3 regions of the Bacillus sp. T-10(2022) genome follow, and region 2 is predicted to be linked to each of the others. Evidence: riboswitches for the same ligand, from Rfam matches in the RefSeq annotation. Region 2 holds a riboswitch; each other region holds the start of a gene.
What was found. Region 2 has a riboswitch for lysine ahead of dapA (4-hydroxy-tetrahydrodipicolinate synthase). Riboswitches for the same ligand answer to the same signal wherever they lie in the genome.
Positions count from the first base shown of each region.

Region 1: it holds a riboswitch for lysine, as region 2 does, so the genes downstream of both, OSJ91_RS19935 (aspartate kinase) here and dapA (4-hydroxy-tetrahydrodipicolinate synthase) in region 2, are expected to answer to the same signal.
Region 3: it holds a riboswitch for lysine, as region 2 does, so the genes downstream of both, OSJ91_RS25810 (amino acid permease) here and dapA (4-hydroxy-tetrahydrodipicolinate synthase) in region 2, are expected to answer to the same signal.

Region 1 covers NZ_CP113518.1:4,074,489-4,076,765, forward strand. Annotated here, with positions in the region: gene OSJ91_RS19935 (aspartate kinase) at 1-1,093, opposite strand, end outside; lysine riboswitch at 1,184-1,360, opposite strand; gene uvrC (excinuclease ABC subunit UvrC) at 1,422-2,277, opposite strand, start outside.
Region 2 covers NZ_CP113518.1:3,113,368-3,115,644, reverse strand. Annotated here, with positions in the region: gene dapA (4-hydroxy-tetrahydrodipicolinate synthase) at 205-1,101, opposite strand; lysine riboswitch at 1,237-1,415, opposite strand; gene OSJ91_RS15170 (hypothetical protein) at 1,692-1,823, shown strand; gene OSJ91_RS15165 (DUF2690 domain-containing protein) at 1,973-2,277, opposite strand, start outside.
Region 3 covers NZ_CP113518.1:5,200,211-5,202,487, forward strand. Annotated here, with positions in the region: gene OSJ91_RS25805 (LacI family DNA-binding transcriptional regulator) at 1-933, shown strand, start outside; lysine riboswitch at 1,174-1,358, shown strand; gene OSJ91_RS25810 (amino acid permease) at 1,455-2,277, shown strand, end outside.

The DNA.
Region 1 (2,277 bases), 960 kb from region 2:
TGGCCATCACTTCAAACATCTCGGCAGCCACTCCCGGATTGGATACCATACCAGAACCGACGATGGACACTTTGGCCAATCCGCTCTCCGTTTCGACTCGGTCGAATCCCAATTGTTCTTTATTATTTTCCAGCACGATCAAGGCCGCTTCCGTATCTTCACTTTTTGTGGAAAAAGATAGATTGGTCGTATCCTCGGCAGTCATGCTTTGAATGATGATGTCCACATTGATCCGGTTTTTCGCAAGTGTTGTGAAGATTGTGGATAATGCACCAAGTGATTGGGGCAAACCATATATTGTGACCCTCGTAATACTGTCTTCAAAAGCAATTCCGCGTACAATTAAGTTTTCTTCCATAGTTGCTTCCTCCTCAATGATCGTTCCTGATTCTCTCTCCATGCTTGAACGGACTTCAAGCGGAATTTGATAATTTTTTGCATATTCGACAGCCCTTGGATGAAGGACGCCTGCCCCCAGGTTGGCAAGTTCCAGCATTTCATCATAAGAAATGGATTGGAGTTTTCGTGCGCCTTTTATGTAGCGAGGGTCCGTTGTGAAAACGCCCGTTACATCCGTATAAATATCGCATCTATCCGCATTCAGCGCTGCAGCGATGGCAACCGCCGTCGTATCGGAACCGCCTCGCCCTAAGGTAGTGATTTCCCCATTTGCATCGTTACCCTGGAAACCGGCGACGACCACTATTTTCTTCTCCTGTAGCTTAGCTTGGATCCTCGTGGCATCGATGTTTAAAATCCGGGCATTCCCATGAACGGATTCCGTTTGCATGCCAGCCTGCCAGCCAGTATACGAAATGGCTTCATGTCCTTTTTCAATCAATGCCATCGTTAACAGGGAAATCGTTACCTGTTCCCCCGTAGTCAAAAGCATATCCATTTCCCTCTTGCTCGGGGTTCCGGAAATATCCCGGGCCATGGACACCAATTGATCCGTGGTTTTCCCCATGGCTGAAACAACGACGACTACCTCATTTCCATTCTGCGCTTCCTCGATTACCCGATCGGCAACATTTTTGATTTTTTCTACGCTTCCGACGGATGTTCCGCCAAATTTTTGAACGATTAATGCCATCCTCATGCACCCTCTCTACCTTTTTAGGCAATAAAAAAAGCAATGAGAAATATCTCATTGCTGTGATCACATATCTAAATACTGTAAACACAGTGAGATAGCTCTCCAGGGTATAAACCCTGACAATCCGCCATTTATTAAATGTCGGACCAGGAAAACAAGGTATGAGTCTTGTATTCCTTCGGCGTCATCCCCTTTCAAAACCTTTCATGGAAGCTCATACTTCTCCAGGTTTTTACTCTTGAATTCCGCACCTCTATCAGCACTTTTAAGTTGTCTAGTTAAAAATTCTTTTTAATCATAGCATAGAGATTTATCGGTAGCAAGATTATTCTTGTAATTTTCTAACGATTCCCTCGGCTACCCCTTTTGGCATGCCAGCTTCCATGATTTCCTCGGCCGTCGCCTCTTTGATTTTCTTCAATGATCCAAAATGCCTTAATAATTGCTTCCTTCGCTTTTCCCCGACTCCTGGAATATCATCAAGCTGGGAGTGAACTGCATTTTTCCCGCGTAGCTGGCGATGAAACGTAATCGCGAACCGATGCACTTCATCCTGAATTCTTTGCAATAGGTAAAATTCCTGGCTCCGTGAATCAAGAGGTACGATTTCAAGCGGATTTCCGATCATCAATTGCGAGGTCCTATGCTTTTCATCCTTAATGAGGCCTGAAAGTGGAATATCAAGGCCCAATTCATTTTCCAGAATATCCCGAACGGCTTCGACATGTCCCTTTCCGCCATCAATGATGATCAAGTCCGGAAGCGGCAGCCCTTCTTTCAATACTCGTGAATACCTTCTTCTGACCACTTCACGCATCGATTCATAATCATCAGGTCCCTGGACCGTCTTGATCTTATATTTTCGGTACTCTCTTTTTTCCGGCTTCCCATCAATGAACACGACTAAAGCGGAAACGGGATCACTTCCCTGGATATTGGAGTTATCGAAAGCTTCAATTCGATGCGGGGTGTAGATACCCAGTTGCTTCCCGAGGTTTTCCACCGCATTGATCGTTCTTTCTTCATCCCTTTCTATCAAAGAGAATTTTTCCTGAAGCGCGATGGAGGCATTTTTATTCGCCAATTTAAGCATGTCTTTTTTCGCTCCCCGTTTCGGGTGAATCGTTTTGACACCAAGCAGCCCTTCGGCCATTTCGGCATCCACTGATTCAGGCAGCAAG
Region 2 (2,277 bases):
GAAACATAGGCTATTTATTCATTATCAATTTATATTAGTAAATATAAATCCATTCTGCTCAACTAGTTTAAGCAATGAGCCTTGCATCGATTAAAAAGCAGTGCACTCTTTATGAGTTGCACTGCTTTTTAAAATTTTATCCCGTTTATTATGGTCTTTAATTAGAAAATCGGTATTAAAGTATAGCTGAAAGAATCATTATCTTTATTTATTTAACAAAACAGCTTCTTCATTACTAGGTTGTAAAGCTATTTGCAGTGCTCTTTTTTCTTCATCGTTTAAAGGGACCATCGGTAAGCGGACACCTCCAACATTTAACCCCCGCATATTTAATGCTGATTTTACTGGTGCCGGGCTTGGTGCAGTAAATAATGCTTTCATGATTGGAAGAAGTTTACGATGCGTAGAAGCAGCACCTTGGACATCACCATTTTTAAAGCTATTGATCATTTCTTGCATTTCATTACCAATTATGTGTGAAGAAACCGAAATAATACCTGTTCCACCGATGGCTAAAACCGGTAATGTTAACCCATCATCGCCGCTGTACAATGTAAAATCACTAGTTGTTTTGCTAATGATTTGTGCCATGGCATCTAAGTCACCACTTGCCTCTTTTACTGCCACGATATTGTTGATTTTCGAGAGGTTAACAATCGTCTCCACTGACATGTTTACAACACTTCGTCCTGGAATATTATAAAGCATTACCGGTAATGATGTTGAATGGGCAATAGCGCTAAAGTGCTGAAATAATCCTTCTTGAGACGGCTTGTTATAGTATGGGGTAACGAGCATGATTCCGTCGACTCCTGCTGCCTCTGCTTGCCTTGTCAAGCTGATAGAAGCTCTCGTGTTATTTGAGCCGGTTCCAGCTATGACTGGAACTCTTCCATCAACAACTTCAACAACAAATTTGAATAATTCTACTTTCTCTTCTTGAGTTAATGTAGGGGACTCTCCAGTTGTACCAGCTATTACTAATCCATCAGAACCATTAGCAATTAAATAATTCACTAAAGTTCTCGTAGCATTAAAATCAACCTCATCATTATGATTAAACGGGGTAACCATTGCGGTTAAAACTTGGCCAAAATTCATAACTTCACACCCTTTTGTATAATTTTTTAAAAAATATTCAGAGGTGGTTAGGGCCATTCAGGAGTAAACGCAAAAAAGCAACAACGAGGATTCGCTGCTGCAGTAGAAACAATATTTACCAAAAAATGTTTCCGCGCATAAGATAGCCCTCCATATAGTTTCCTATATGACAGTCCTGTATTTATTCAATAGCAGAACCAGCTTCAAGAACATGAGATTCTTTCCGCTTCGGCAAATTCCCCTTTCCACAATAGTCATAGGATCTCATTCTCCTCAAAATGTGTACTAATGGTCTTTGCTCCTCTATCCTCACTTCAAAAAGTATGAAGTAAGAAAATATTTAATTGACTGTAATATAACAAGGAATCCTTTCTATTGCAAGGCCAATTTAGAAATAATTTTTAGAATACATGGATTATCAATGGAAATGGATACGGTATAGGGCTGGATTCATCTTTTTTAGTATTATGTAATCTCAACATTTATAGATTTATAAAACAAACTGTATGAAAGATTTCAACCTTTTATAGTCAGTTTTGACAATAGATATATCTTATAGAAGGTATCAAGGTGGGGGAGGACAGCAAGATATGAAAATCCGTGACGTAGGAAGCAAGAAAACGATCGCTTCAATTGTCTGTAGGATACCATTGATTCAGGATTGGAACGAGATACATATAAACAGCATACGTATCTCGTTCCAAATCCATGAGATGAAATGAAAAAAGCCATTAAGATTCGTGGGGGTGTTAACAAAGAAAATTGATCACGCATTGAACTGCGAAATGGATTGTGCATAGTAGGCAAAATGGGAAAGATGGCAAAAATGCAATTCTACTGTCGTTAACAGGAAGTTTTCATTAGTATCTCATTAATAACGACCGGTGTTCGCAGAAATAATGAGAGCCCCGCTTGAAGAATAAATACCTGCTTTGGCCAAAGCATTATACGGATCTAAATTCCATAATTGTGCAGTATAACATGATGTCTGCCCTTTCATTATCCATCCGTTTCCACCGGAACTAGCACAACTTGTAAATGCTCTCTTAGTCGTGCCATTAAAACTGTCAACCCAAACATTTGCATAATAATCGTAAGGAGCAGATGAATAAAACTTTAAGTAACCCCACGCCGTATGACAATACGCACTTCCTTTTAGCTGCACATATCCAATTT
Region 3 (2,277 bases), 2.1 Mb from region 2:
GCTGGTGTATCTGTCTCAACAGTGTCTCGTGTATTGAATGATCATCCATATGTAAGCCCCGATAAAAGAAAGAGCGTCTTAGAAGCGATCGATCGTTTGAATTATACGAGAAACATCAACGCCATTCATCTTTCAAAAGGCAAAACCAATCTTATCGGCGTCATCATTCCCTTCAACAATCACCCATATTACGGGGCAATCGTTAACGGAATTACTAAACAGGCAAATGCAATTGGCTGTCATATCGTCATCTTTCAAACAAATTATGACAGGGAGAAAGAGATCCAGGCTTTTAATATGCTGCAAATGAAGCAGCTCGATGGCATTATCGTTTGTTCAAGGATTTCGGAAATGAAAATCCTCTTGGATTATCAAAAATACGGACCGATTATTTTATGTGAAGATACAGCCCAGGCTGAATTCTCATCCATCAGCATTGATCATTATGCAGCTTTCTCCTGTGCCCTTGAGTACGTGATTGCTAAAGGATATAAGAAAATCGGATACAGCCTCGGCCGTAAAAAGAGCAGAAATAGTTCCCATCGTACAAAGGCCTTTAACGATATCATGAGAAAACATAAACTGATAAACAATAAAGAATGGCTGTTTGAAGGCAGTTATCACATCAAAGACGGTGAACAATTGTTTAAGGATTGGAATTCAATGATGGACAAACCTGAAGCTCTCATCATCACGAATGATGACACGGCGGCAGGCTTCATTCTTACCGCTAAGAAATCGGGTATAAGGGTACCGGAAGATGTGGCCATTCTCGGCTTCAATAATGATAGCCTGAGTGAAATGCTCGACATCACGACCATTTCCTTACCGCTGGAATGGATTGGTAAAATGGCAGTGGATCTATTTGAGAATCCTGAAGTGGTCAAACATGTAAAACTGGACTACGCCCTTATAAAAAGGAGTACCGTTTAGTTATCAGGATGTTTTATATTTGAATTCTTCCTTACTGCCATCTTTCATTTACTAGGAAAAAATAACCACATAAAATAATCATTGCGATATCCCAAAAGTTATTTTATAATTTTGATATAGTAAAGTTTACTCAATTACTAGCAATCTTTTACGATTGCATGAATTTCATGAGTACAATCGTCCGACGTCACTTACAAGCTGGCGCAACGATATTAGAAAATTGAATACTTCCTCATTTACCGATGAGTTAGAGGCTGCAGCTTATAAAAGTAAAGCGGACGAGATTCTGGAAAATTAAAGACTCCGTTTGAAAGGATAAGTTGCCGAAGTTAGGGTATATTCCATGTATATTCTTGCTGGCGGTGTTACCGAACAGGAACACCACTGTCACGTTTTTTCAAAAAGCGTGGGGAGCTATCTTCGGAAGGATAAACGGGTTTATTATAAACAGCCGTCGATCTTTTTCGACTGCTGTTTTTTTATTTTTCGTTCCCTTCCAATAAAAAGGAGTGTAACATCAATTGTCAAATTCACAATCACCATCAAGCCCTACTGAACTGAAAAGGAGCCTGAAAGCGCGTCATTTAATGATGATTTCATTAGGTGGAACGATTGGAACAGGTTTATTTTTAGCTAGTGGCGGGGCCATTCATTCAGCCGGACCCGGCGGGGCCTTGGTGGCATACGCGGTCATCGGCATCATGGTTTATTACTTAATGACAAGTCTTGCAGAAATGGCAGCGTTCATGCCAGTGGCCGGTTCGTTCCGTGTCTATGCATCCAAATTCGTCGATCCGTCTTTCGGTTTTGCGATTGGTTGGAACTACTGGTATAACTGGGCAATCACCATTGCCGCCGAATTGGCAGCCGTTGTCTTAATTATGAAGTTCTGGTTCCCGGATAGCCCTTCATTTATCTGGAGTGCCATTGCGTTAATCACTATGTTTCTTATCAATTACATGTCAGTTAAAGGTTTCGGGGAAACAGAATTCTGGTTCGCCATGATCAAGGTCGTGACAGTCGTCATTTTCTTGATTACGGGTGTTCTGATCATTCTCGGAATCATGGGTGGGAATGACCCAATTGGTTTTTCCAATTTCACAATGGGCGAAGGTCCCTTTAACGGAGGGTTCTTCACGATTCTAGGCGTATTCATGGCTGCCGGCTTTTCATTCCAAGGAACGGAATTGCTTGGAGTGACTGCTGGTGAAAGTGAAGATCCAGAAAAAAATATCCCTAAAGCGATTAGATCCGTTTTCTGGCGCATCCTCTTGTTCTATATCCTTGCAATTTTCGTTATTGGAATGATCATTCCGTTTACGGATTCACGTTTATTGAGTCAAG